3 regions of the Faecalibacterium sp. I3-3-33 genome follow, and region 3 is predicted to be linked to each of the others. Evidence: riboswitches for the same ligand, from Rfam matches in the RefSeq annotation. Region 3 holds a riboswitch; each other region holds the start of a gene.
What was found. Region 3 has a riboswitch for thiamine pyrophosphate ahead of thiT (energy-coupled thiamine transporter ThiT). Riboswitches for the same ligand answer to the same signal wherever they lie in the genome.
Positions count from the first base shown of each region.

Region 1: another riboswitch for thiamine pyrophosphate. It lies ahead of thiD (bifunctional hydroxymethylpyrimidine kinase/phosphomethylpyrimidine kinase); the one in region 3 lies ahead of thiT (energy-coupled thiamine transporter ThiT).
Region 2: another riboswitch for thiamine pyrophosphate. It lies ahead of thiW (energy coupling factor transporter S component ThiW); the one in region 3 lies ahead of thiT (energy-coupled thiamine transporter ThiT).

Region 1 covers NZ_CP094469.1:1,374,196-1,378,237, forward strand. The annotation lists gene MTP39_RS06580 (amino acid decarboxylase) at 1-810, shown strand, start outside; gene MTP39_RS06585 (TENA/THI-4 family protein) at 872-1,549, opposite strand; gene thiD (bifunctional hydroxymethylpyrimidine kinase/phosphomethylpyrimidine kinase) at 1,542-2,342, opposite strand; TPP riboswitch at 2,398-2,504, opposite strand; gene MTP39_RS06595 (NAD(P)-dependent oxidoreductase) at 2,630-3,526, opposite strand; gene MTP39_RS06600 (aspartate dehydrogenase domain-containing protein) at 3,545-4,042, opposite strand, start outside.
Region 2 covers NZ_CP094469.1:2,341,559-2,345,600, reverse strand. The annotation lists gene thiC (phosphomethylpyrimidine synthase ThiC) at 1-129, opposite strand, end outside; gene thiE (thiamine phosphate synthase) at 335-973, opposite strand; gene thiM (hydroxyethylthiazole kinase) at 960-1,781, opposite strand; gene thiW (energy coupling factor transporter S component ThiW) at 1,797-2,312, opposite strand; TPP riboswitch at 2,576-2,684, opposite strand; gene MTP39_RS11055 (GH36-type glycosyl hydrolase domain-containing protein) at 3,206-4,042, opposite strand, start outside.
Region 3 covers NZ_CP094469.1:1,956,434-1,960,475, forward strand. The annotation lists gene MTP39_RS09180 (sigma-70 family RNA polymerase sigma factor) at 1-100, shown strand, start outside; gene sigG (RNA polymerase sporulation sigma factor SigG) at 631-1,398, shown strand; gene MTP39_RS09190 (sporulation transcriptional regulator SpoIIID) at 1,575-1,823, opposite strand; TPP riboswitch at 1,934-2,034, shown strand; gene thiT (energy-coupled thiamine transporter ThiT) at 2,120-2,686, shown strand; tRNA gene MTP39_RS09200 (tRNA-Ala) at 2,847-2,922, shown strand; gene MTP39_RS09205 (hypothetical protein) at 3,162-3,323, shown strand; gene MTP39_RS09210 (glycoside hydrolase family 2 TIM barrel-domain containing protein) at 3,538-4,042, opposite strand, start outside.

The DNA of each region.
Region 1 (4,042 bases), 580 kb from region 3:
TTTCTGCCGCAGAACTGCCACCCCATCGCGCAGGGCGCGGCCATGTGCTGCGACTCTGCCCACAAGACCCTGCCGGTGGTCACCGGCGGTGCGTATCTGCATCTGGCGCACGATGCCCCTGTGCAGGACGAAGCAGCCGTGCGGGGCGCGCTGGCGCTGTTCGGCTCTACCAGCCCCTCTTACCTGATTTTGCAATCGCTGGATGCCTGCAACGCAATGCTGGCAGGGGACTACCCCCGGCGGCTGGCGCAATGCTGCGCAGCGCTGGAAGGTCTGCGCCGCAGCCTGAACAAGGCTGCAGCGGCGCGGCAGTGCCCGGTGCCGCTGGCAGTTGCCGGGGCGCAGCAGGAGCCGATGAAGCTCACGCTGGACGCTGCCGCCCTTGGCTGCACCGGCACGGCGCTGGCAGAAGCCCTGCGCTGCGCACAGATGGAGTGTGAATACGCCGACCCCCGCTATGTGGTGCTGATGTTCACCCCGGAAAACCCGCCGCAGGACTACACGCGCCTGCAAACCGCGCTGGAGCAGCTTCTGGCTGCTGTGCCTGCCGGGCTGCTCCGCCCCGAGAACCGGGCAGGGGAGTTTGCTGCCTTGCAGCAGCAGGCGGTGCAGCGCTGCACTATCCGGCAGGCGGTGCTGGGCGCACAGGTGCGCGTCCCGGTGCACAAGGCGCTGGGGAGTGTGTGCGCCATGCCTACGGTGTCCTGCCCGCCCGCCATCCCTGTGGCGGTCAGCGGCGAGGAGATCACCCCGGCGGCCATCGCCCTGATGCAGCGCTACGGCATCGAGGAACTCTCGGTGCTGCGATAAAGATTTTATAAGAAGAGAACCCGGAAGGTCTGCGGACCTTCCGGGTTCTCTATATTTATTCTTAAATATCCGTCCGGGGTGTGGCGCACATCTCCCAGAAGTGCAGCTCGTGCTCCGAGCAGGCGCGGAAGATCGCGCGGCAGCGGGCGGCACGCTCCGGCGAAAGGCCGGTGCAGGCCACCTCGGCACGCTCTGCCCATGCACGGCAGGCGGCATCGTAGCCGGGACCGGCGTAGTCCAGCACCAGCGCGCCGTAGTAGGTGTCCTTTACGGCGGGGGAGCGCTGCAAAAGCTTCTGAAATAGCCACCCGTAACTCAGCATACAGGGCAGGCAGGCCATCAGGCACTCGGCCTCGCCCTCGCCGGTGCGGGCAGCGTCGATCATGCAGTCCAGATAGGCGCGGTTCTCCGGGCGCAGGGGCAGGGACTGGATATCGGCTTCCCGCAGACCGTACTGTTCCAGATACCGCAGCCGGGTCAGGTCCTCGTTCTCCTGCACGAAGGACAGCAGGGAATAGTAGGTACGCATGGCCGCCATGGTGGTGGCCTTGGTCATGCCCCACGCAAAAATTTTGGCGTATTCCCGCAGATACAGGCTGTCCTCCACAAGGTAGCTTTTAAAGCAGTCCTCGCTCAGGGTACCGTTTTCCATCTTTTGCAGAAACTCAGTCTGTAAGCACTGCTCCCACACGGGCAGGTCGGCCTGTACCAGCGCCGAAACGAAGGGCAGGTCAGTCACGGACAAAATCTCCCTTCAGGTTGAAGGTGTGATCCATGGGCCCGGAGCCGTGCCCCAGATCCAGCATGGCAGACAGACAGCCGGAAATGTAGGCCTTGGCGCGCTCCACAGCAGTGTCAAGGTCATACCCCTTGGCCAGATTGGAGGCGATGGCGCTGGACAGGGTGCAGCCGGTGCCGTGGGTGTTGGGGTTTGCAATGCGCTTGCCCTTGAACCACTTGCCGGTGCCGCCCTGCCACAGCAGGTCGTCAGCATCGTTGATCTGGTGGCCGCCCTTGCACAGCACGGCGCAGCCGTAACGCTCGCTGATGGTGCGGGCAGCAGCTTCCATGTCGGCGGCGTTTGCAATGCGCATGCCGGACAAGATCTCAGCCTCCGGGATGTTGGGGGTGAGCATCTCGGCCAGCGGCAGCAGCTTTTCGGTCAGCGCCTGCACGGCATCGTCCTGCAGCAGCTTTGCGCCGGAGGTAGCCACCATCACAGGGTCCACTACGATATGCTTTGCGCCGTAGAAGTGCAGCCGCTCGGCAATGGTGTCGATGAGCGGGGCAGAGGATACCATGCCGATCTTCACCGCGTCCGGGTAGATGTCGGTGAACACGGCATCGAGCTGCTGCGCCAGAAACTGTGGCGTGGTGTCAAAAATGGCGGTCACACCAGTGGTGTTCTGTGCCGTCAGGGCAGTAATAGCGCTCATGGCAAACACGCCGTTGGCGGTCATGGTCTTGATATCGGCCTGAATTCCGGCGCCGCCGCTGGAATCACTGCCGGCAATGGTCAATGCAGTTTTCATGGATAAAATGCTCCTTTGCAGCAAAAATGCGGATATGCCCGCAAAGACATATCCGCAGATAAAAGCGCTATCTCCCTACGTTGGCATGATCCAAATCAGGTCACAGGTCAGGCAATACAGCCCACTCTCAGCCCGCTTGCACGGGCTCCCTTTTTATACTAGAAAGCATACCACAATCGGGGAAAAGATGCAAGAAAACTTCGCGGATGCTGCTAAAGCCTTCACCCCTTGGGGGAAGGCTTTCAAAGCGGTAAGCACTTCAGCAAAAATACGCAGCAGATGTTATTTTATTCACCCAATGCGGTGCGGATGTTGTCCAGCACCTTTTTGCTCAGCAGAACGAAGGCCTGCTTGGTGCGGCCTGCGGACACATTGGCGCAGCGCACATTTTCCCGGGCAAAGAAGTCCTCGGCCACAGGGCCTGCGGCGGCGCGGGTGTCGCAGAAGAAATGGGTGCCGGGCTCGTCCAGCCACTTTTCCAGCGCAGCGGAATCAAAGCCGGGGCCGATGGAGGTGTTGAACAGCACCTTGCCTGCGCCCAGCTGGGCAAACTCATTTTCGCCCAGCAGCAGCACGTTCTTGTTCAGGCAGGTGAACACCACTTCGCTGTCTGCCAGCAGCTGGGGCAGGGGCTTGAAGGTCATACCGGCAGCCTCGGCGTCCGGCTTTGCGCTGCGGGCAAAGTAGCTGATCTCTGCGCCCATAAATTGCAGCGCATCGGCGATCATCCGGCCAGAAACGCCCAGACCCACAATGCCCACCTTTAGCCCGGTGATCTCCACCGGCTCGTCCCGCAGCATGGGCATTCCAAAGCCGTGCAGCAGACCGGTCAACTCGTGCAGAACGTACTCCACAACGCCGCGGTCGCCGTAATCCCGGATGCCCAGCACCTGGATGCCCCGGGTGCGTGCGTAGGCGATATCCACGTTGGCGCTCTCCTCAGAGTACAGGCTGCAGCACATGCCGATATAGCGGATGTTGGGGCACTGCGCAATGACTTCCTTGCCCATGCGGGAGGTGTAGCTCAGCAGCACGGCGTCGGCGTCCCCGATGCGGCGCACCATCTCATCGTCGCTGCCGGGCACGTCCCGGTACAGCACCACCTCTTTGGCGTAGCGGTGCAGTTCCTCCTCGGCAGAGGAGATCAGGCTGACAGGCTCAATGGCAACAAGCTTTTCAAACATGACGGACTCCTCCTTATATTAGTAGAAGCAGACGGGCGAGGCCAGATTGCGCAGCAGGGAGACGGCGCTCCAGCCCGCGATGGCGCTGGTGGAGGAGCAGATATCCACCACGGCCTTCACGCCCTCGATCTCGGCAGTGATGCAGTGGTCGTCGCCCACCCAGCCGGGCACAGAGTGCATGGTCACACCGGTGATCTCGGGGCCGGTGGTGGCCAGAGAGGTAGCTACCGCCACGTTCACCCGGCGGGGGAAGGTAGCAATGGCCTGCTTTGCATTGCCGGTGAACACGGTGGTCTTTTCGGTGTCGGTCAGCAGATGCTCTGCCCACACAGGCGTGTTGCGGAAGCCCTTTGCACCGGTATGGGTCTCGATGCCGGCAGTCTCCGGCAGGCCCTGCGCCTGTGCCATCAGGGTGACCGTTTGCAGCACGTCAAAGCCGCCGATGGCACCGCTGGCCAGATGCACCTTGGCACCGCCCTCCACGGCGGCTGCCTTGACCTGTGCGTAGAAATCCAG
Region 2 (4,042 bases), 390 kb from region 3:
TACCTTGCCCTCGGCGACCCACTGGCGGATCTCCTCGGTGGTGCGGTATTCCTTTTTGGCTACGATCTCCATCTCCGGGGTAACGATGCCCTTGCGGGCGGCATCCATCTGGGTGGTATAAGTCTGCATACGCTGTGTTCCTCCAAATGACAGTTTATCTCTGAACAGCAGGGTGCTGGTCATACAGATGTAGTGGTAGGTAGCCGTCATTCAGAAAAAACAGTACGCTCTGGATGCCGACACCTGCGCAAAATACGCTTTTCATGTTGGTTTTCTCCATGAATTTTGTAACGCGGCCCAAGGTGGTGCCCCCGGTTTGCCGCGGGATGATAGCTTACTTTATGATCTGCTCCGAAAGGGCGCGCAGCTCCCGGCACTCGGCCTCGATGTCCTTTGCGGCAAAGATGGCACTTACCAGCGCCACGCCGTCCACGCCGGTGCCCTTGAGCTGCAGAATGTTCTCCTTGTGGATGCCGCCAATGGCTACCACCGGCACATCCACGGCGTTGCAGATGTCGATGAGGGTCTGCCGGGGCATCTCGCTCACGTCCGTCTTGGTGTGGGTGGCAAATACCGCGCCCACGCCAAGATAATCTGCACCGTGCGCCACAGCGTCCAGTGCTTCCTGCACCGTGTGGGCGGAAACGCCGATCATCATTCCCTCGCCAACGCGCTGGCGCACCTGTGCGGCGGCCATATCGTCCTGTCCCACATGGATGCCCTCGGCGTGGCACTGCAAGGCCACCTCCACGTTATCGTTGATGAACAGCGGCACACCGTACTGCTGGCACAGGGCGTGGATCTGGATGGCTTCCTGCAAAAAATCGGCGTCGCCCAGCTGCTTTTCCCGCAGCTGCACGCAGGTGGCACCGCCCTTCAGGGCACTTTCCACCTGCTGATACAAAGTCTGCTCGCCCACCCATGCGCGGTCGGTCACCGCGTACAGGAGCATGGTGTGTTTATCGCACTTCATAGTTTGCGCCTTTCTCCAGCTGTTCGGGGGTCATGTTGTAAATGGCATCAATGATGTAATTGCGGTAGGTGGCATTGCCGTCCTGCGGGGTGAGCCGCTGGTGGGCAACTTCGCCCGCCAGACCCATGGCGCACACTGCTGCAGCGGCAGCCTCCAGCGGATGGCCGGGATTGGCGGTGACAAAGGCTGCCGTCAGGGCAGAAAGCTGGCAGCCCGTGCCGGTGATGCTGCTCATCATGGCGTTGCCGTTGCGGATGCAGTAGGCCTTTTGTGCATCGGCTACGATGTCGATGGCACCGGTAATGGCAACCACCGCACCGGTGCGGGCGGCAAAGGCCTTGGCAAAGGCCACGGCACTGTCTAAGTTTTCCTCGGTCACCTTGTCGGCTACATCTGCATCCACGCCCTTGGTGGTGCCCGCGCCGGAGGCAAGGGTCTTGATCTCCGAGATGTTGCCACGGATCGCTGTGAACTGCACCTCCCGCAGCAGGCGGAAGGCGGTGTCGGTGCGCAGACGGGAAGCACCGGCACCCACGGGGTCCAGTACCACAGGGTGTCCCAGCTGGTTAGCTTTTTTGCCCGCCAGCAGCATACTGGTGACGGTGCGGCTGTTCAGCGTGCCGATGTTGATGTTCAGCCCGCCGCAGATGGCGGTGATCTCCTCCACCTCGGCGGCATCATCAGCCATGATGGGGGAAGCACCGCAGGCCAGCACCATGTTGGCGCAGTCGTTCACGGTGACATAGTTGGTGATGTTGTGGATCAGCGGGCAGCGGCTGCGCAGGTTTTCAAAGGCGGTCTTGAGCATTTCGGGAACCTCCGCTCAGGAAAGGCTGTTCTGCATGGAGCGCAGAGCACCGGAGCGCTGCAGGCTGAACACCACGGCACCGGCGATCACTGCACCTACGGCGGTGGAGATGAGGAAGGGCACGATGTAGGCGTAGAAGGCGATGTCCGCAGCGCTCTTGCCCATCAGGAAGATGGCCACGGGCCATGCGCACAGGCCGCCCAGAATGCTGGTGCCGAACACCTCACCCACCACGGTGGCGATCAGGTTTTTGGTCTTGTGGTATGCAAGGCCGCACAGCAGTGCACCGAACATACTGCCCGGGAAAGCCATCAGGCTGCCCAGACCCAGCAGGTTGCGCAGCAGGGAAGCCACAAAGGCTACGCCCACGCCCCACCAGGGCCCCAGCAGAACAGCGCACAGCACGTTGACCATGTGCTGCACCGGGGCGCACTTGCTGCCGAACATGGGAAAGCTGAATACGCTGCCCACCACGCACAGGGCACAGAACATACCGGCGAGGGCAAGCTTTTTGACAGAGAGATTCTTCATGATAAATTGGCTCCTTTTCAACCATCTGCGGCAGCGCAGGACGAATACCGGCGCTCCCGCAACAAAACAGCCCGTGCCCGCAGCAAGGCGGGAACAGGTACGGAAGGTGCGGTCGAAGCTTACTGGCTTCCTCTCACGCCGGAACACGGCTTCCCATCGCTGCATTCATCCAAGGCTCAGGGCGCTCCCCCTCAGCCGGCTGCGGAACCTCCGCAGAGGGACAAAAAAACAGGAGGAGCCCGGCGCGGCTCCTCCTGCAAAAAATCATAAAGGGTATGACTTCCTACGGCGGCATTATCCGCATCAGGTAAAAGGGTCGAAGCTTGCTATACTTCCTCTCAGCCCGCTGCACGAGCTCCCCTGTGTTTGATTGTGACTGTATTTTACACCTCTTTCCCCAAAAATGCAAGAGGGAAGGGGACGATTTAGAATGGCCTCCGCGTTGCTCTGGCCATATTCAGCGGAATTATTATTTTAATTTTACGTTTGGAGCGACCGCGTTTGCGGAGCGTAGCGTAGCAATGGAAGCCCCAGTGGGGCTTTTAAGCGGCAGAGCGGTCTGCGTTAGCAGATGGAGGGGCTTTGCCCCGACAAGCTCTGCGGAGCGCGACAAACGCTATTTTCACGAGAGGGGCTGCAATGGTTAAAGGGAGGTCTGAATTGTAAATGCAGTTGACCGTTACGACCCTTCCTGTGAAAAAGTAGTTCCGAAACGCCCGCAGGCGTTTCGGAACTACAAATAAAAATAATTCTTCCGCTATTTATGCGCAAAGCGAACGCGGAGCGCATTTTTGATTGTTATACTGCATAAAACCAGAGCCGCCGTGCAGGGGTCTGCGCGGCGGCTTTGGTCACAGAAAGGAGAATAATATGAAAAAGCAGAGAAAGTCGGTTTAACCCATGGTCACCTGCACCGTTACCTCAGTACCGGCGGCAGCCAGCGGCAGTACATTGCCGGAGATGGTCTTGCCGTCCACAGTAACGGCCTTGATGCCGTGCTGCACCCCGGCGGCGTTATCCACCGTGATGTGGTAGACTGCGCCGCGGAAGCGGCGGGTCACGGTAAAGCCGGACAGGGTGTGGGGAATGCAGGGGTCTACCTTCAGGCCGTCCAGGGTGGGCTGGATGCCCAGAATGTACTGACTGATGTTGAAGAAGGTCCATGCCGCCGTGCCGGTCAGCCAGCTGTTTTTGGCTTCGCCAAAGGTGGGGGCGTCCTTACCGGCTACCATCTGGCTGTAAACGTAGGGCTCGGTGCGGTGGATCTCGGAAATGTCCTCAATGTAGGCAGGGCAGGTCTTGCGGTACACTGCAAAGGCGCGGTCGCCGTGGCCGAGCGTTGCCTCGGCGCAGCTGATCCACGGGTTGTTGTGGCAGAAGATACCGGCGTTCTCCTTGTATCCCGGAGGATAGCTGGAGATCTCGCCCAGATTCAGCTGGTAGCTGGTGTAGGCGGGCTGCAGCAGCACCACACCGTATTTGGTGTCCAGCCGCTCTTCCACACTGGCAAGTGCCTGTGCGGCTTGTCCGCTCTCCTTGCCGATGCCGGCCATGACGCACATGCCCTGCGGCTCAATGAAGATCTGACCCTCGGTGCACTCCTTGCTGCCAACGGGCTTGCCGAAAGCATCGTAGGCACGGCGGAACCATGCGCCGTCCCAACCGGCGGTCAAGGTGGCCTGCTCCACGGCATCAATGTGCTTGCGGGCGGCAGCGGCTTCCTCGGTCAG
Region 3 (4,042 bases):
GAAGGAAGCCGCCGATGCCCTTGGCATCAGCCAGAGTTATATCTCCCGGCTGGAAAAGCGCATCATCCACACCCTGAAAGCCCGCCTTGAAAGCGAGTAGCCACACTTGACATTCCGCGTGGGAACGTGTATAATGAAAACACAAGAGGCGCTGGCCCGGCAAACGGCTAACTCCTTACCATGTTAGATCAAAAGAAAAATGACCGTTCATGATTGGTAGTCAGTGAGGCGGTCATTTTTTCTTTTTATCATCACTGTGTGATACAGTCCATGTGATCTGAAAGGTAATGTAGATTGCTCCGCCGAGCAGCGTGAGCAGCAATACGACCTGTTCAAATGTCATGACGCATCCCCCCTTCCCGCCCTTAAGCGTCCGGGGAGAATCGAGATTTCAAAGAAAAAAATTCGCTCTTACCCGGCACTCAGGTACCGGTAAGGAGCTAGCCACCTGCGTTTGTGGGCACAGCGCCTGATGGGCGGCTTGCACCGCCAGTCACAGCATACCATAAAATTACAGGTTTGTCTATAATGCGCCCCTCTTTTGCGGAGGGGCGCTCAATTTTTTCCACGCATAGCGCCCGGCACACAGAGCCATACTTCCGGTAAAGCTAAAAGACCGGGGGCGTTTGGATGTACAACAAGGTGGAGCTATGCGGTGTAAACACAGGGCAGCTGCCTGTACTGACCGAAGCGGAAAAGCGGCAGCTGCTCACCCTTGCCCACGCCGGGGACAAGGCTGCCCGGGCGCGGATGGTGGAGGGCAACCTGCGGCTGGTACTCAGCGTGGTGCAGCGGTTTGCCCAGCGGGGCGAGAATCTGGACGATCTGTTTCAGGTGGGGTGCATCGGGCTGATCAAAGCCATTGACAACTTTGACCCCGCGCAGCCGGTGCGGTTCTCCACCTACGGCGTGCCCATGATCATCGGGGAGATCCGGCGGTTCCTGCGGGATAACAACGCCCTGCGGGTAAGCCGCACCCTGCGCGACACCGCCTACCGCGCCATGCAGGCGCGGGAAACGCTGGAAAAGCAGCTGGGGCGCGAGCCCACCATGGACGAGATTGCCGCCGCAGCGGGGCTTGCCCGGCGCGAGGTGACCGCCGCGCTGGAATCGGTGGTAGAACCGCTCAGCCTTGACGAGCCGGTGTACACCGACGGCGGCGATGCGATGTATGTGATCGATCAGGTGCGCGACCCGGACAGCGAGGAAAGCTGGATCAGCGGGTTGCAGTTCCGCGATACGGTAGCCGCCCTTTCGCCCCGGGAAAAGCGCATTATGGAGCTGCGGTATCTGCGCGGCAAGACCCAGATGGAGGTGGCGCAGGAGATTGGCATCAGTCAGGCACAGGTAAGCCGGTTGGAAAAAGGTGCCTTGCAGCAGTTCCACACCGGGGGATAAAATAGCCGTTTTTTTGCGTCCCCTATGAAAAAGTGGTTCAAAAACGTCCGCAGACGTTTTTGAACCACAAATTATAATTATGTTTTCCGCTGAATATGGCCAAAGCAGCGCGGCGGCCATTCAAGAACGTCCTAGCCAAAAAAGACCGCTGCACAGCGCAGCGGTCTTTTTTGGCTTTAGCGGCAGCTGTATCTGCGCCGGGTGGCAGCCCCGCCCCGCAGATGGCGCTCGGCCTTGTTGCGGGCCAGCACGGCACGCACCTGCCCGTACAGCGCAGGGCTGATGCTGCGCAGCCGCACGGCAACGTCCTTGTGCACGGTGGACTTGCTGCACCCGAACGCAGCCGCCGCTGCCCGCACCGTGGCGTTGTGGGCGGCAATATATTCGCCCAGCTGCACGGCACGCTGTTCCGGATCGGCTTTCATATCCCGCCTCCCTGCGTTCCAGCTTTGCAATGGTATAACATACGCACCGCCGGGGCGGATTATGTCTGCGGGCTTGACTTTTTGTCCCCCGGCGCGTATACTGTGGGCGGACATAAAAACAGGGGCGCCGTAAGGCTGAGATCCGCATCGCGCGGAGTACCCTTTACCTGATCCGGGCAATGCCGGCGTAGGGAGTTTGCGGAACTGTCCGGTACGTTCAACAAACCTCCATGCGTCTGCTGCCAGCAGGCGCATTTTGTTTTTGTGTACTACTATGAGAGAGGAATCTTTTCATCATGTCCAAAACCTATTCCAAGACCCGTATTCTGGTGGAATGCGCCCTGATGATCGCCATTGGCACGGTGCTTTCCAACATCAAGTTCTTCACCATGCCCAACGGCGGCAGCATTACCCTGCTGAGCATGCTGCCCTTTGTGCTGGTGTCCTTCCGCCACGGCGCAAAGTGGGGCCTGTTCACCGGTTTCGTGAACTCCTGCCTGCAAATGATCATGGGCTTCTACCCTCCTCCCGCTTCCACCTTCCTCTACTTCCTCGGTGAGGTGCTGCTGGACTATGTGATGGCCTTTATGGCACTGGGTCTGGCCGAGCTGTTCGCCCGCCCCTTCAAGAACCGCACCGTGGGCGTAGCCGTGGGCACCTTTGCCGCCGGTTTCCTGCGCTTTATGTGCAGCTTTTTGTCCGGCGTGCTGGTGTGGGGCAACCTGAATGATGGTCTGGCCGCATGGACTTACAGCCTGACCTACAACGGCAGTTATATGCTGCCCGAGACCCTGCTCACCATGGTGGCCGCTGTGCTGCTGTGCCGCGTGGCCCCGCAGATCTTCGACCGTCAGGCACGCTAAGGCGTAGTTTTTCTAAAAAGAGCTTTCCCCCGCTTCCCGATCCCCGCCGGGCACACACCCTGCGGGGATCTTTTGCTGCAAATTTTTTCAAAAAACTGTTGACAAGCGCCCCTACGGCTGGTATAATTACACACGTCGTCAGGCACAAGGCAAGACATCTGGGGGTTTAGCTCAGCTGGGAGAGCGCTTGCATGGCATGCAAGAGGTCACCGGTTCGATCCCGGTAATCTCCACCAGAAAAAAAGCACTACACAGAAATGTGTGGTGCTTTTTTGTTGATGCCAAACGAGTGAGGGCCTAGCTCAGCTGGGAGAGCGCTTGCATGGCATGCAAGAGGTCACCGGTTCGATCCCGGTAATCTCCACCAGAACCAAAGCACTACACAGAAATGTGTGGTGCTTTTTTGTTGCTGCCAAACGAGTGAGGGCCTAGCTCAGCCGGGAGAGCGCCGTGCATGGACTGCAAGAGGGTCACCGTGATCAGAATCGGCCCGGTAATCTCCACCAGAAAAAAGCACTACACAGAAATGTGTGGTGCTTTTCTTTTTGCTGAAGCTGGTTTTTTGGGGGCTGCATTGCTTCGCCTGCACCGTTTTCAGGCTTTTGCAGGCGGTTCCTATACAACCCCCAACTTTTGACTTTACACCATTTTCAAAAAGGAATGCTCTAAACAAAAGCGGAATACAATTATTTTGGCATAGCAGCGCTACTTATATAGAGTGAAGCACTACTTATAAATAGTGGTGTCAGGAATTGAGATTTTGTGATACCAAAAAAGACACTCTCGCTTTTGATAGGAATCTCATGCAGAGATGTCCATATCTCAACGCGAAGGTGTCTTAATAACGAGGGTCAGATGCCACGGAACGTAAAGGTGAACTCCACAGGCTTAGTCACATCAGGAATATACTCCGGGTGGACATTGGCACCCCAGCTGTCATCACCGCCAACGCCCATCTGCTCGCCCATAGCACGGATGACCGTGTAATGGACCGGGGGCAGCTCGTAGGGATGCTTGGCACTCTCCATTTCATGGGGAGTGTAGGGCAGCGCAGAGAAGAACATGGGCTTTGCGGCATCCGCGGTAAACAGTAGCCCGCGACCCTTGCGGTCCACTACCTTTGCCCAGCGCACAGCGGTCTTTGCACCGCACTCCTGCGGCACAAGGTACTGTGCCATGTTGTCTGCGACCTTGTTCTGGTAAATGCCCAGCTTTGCACCATGCTGACGATCCCAGTAAGTCTCCGCAGGGCCGTTTCCGTACCATTCCACCGTGTCGTAGTCGGCGTCGATCTTGAACAGCACACCGAACTCCGGCATGGCTGCAAGTCCTTCTACCGGGTCATAGTGCAGGGTG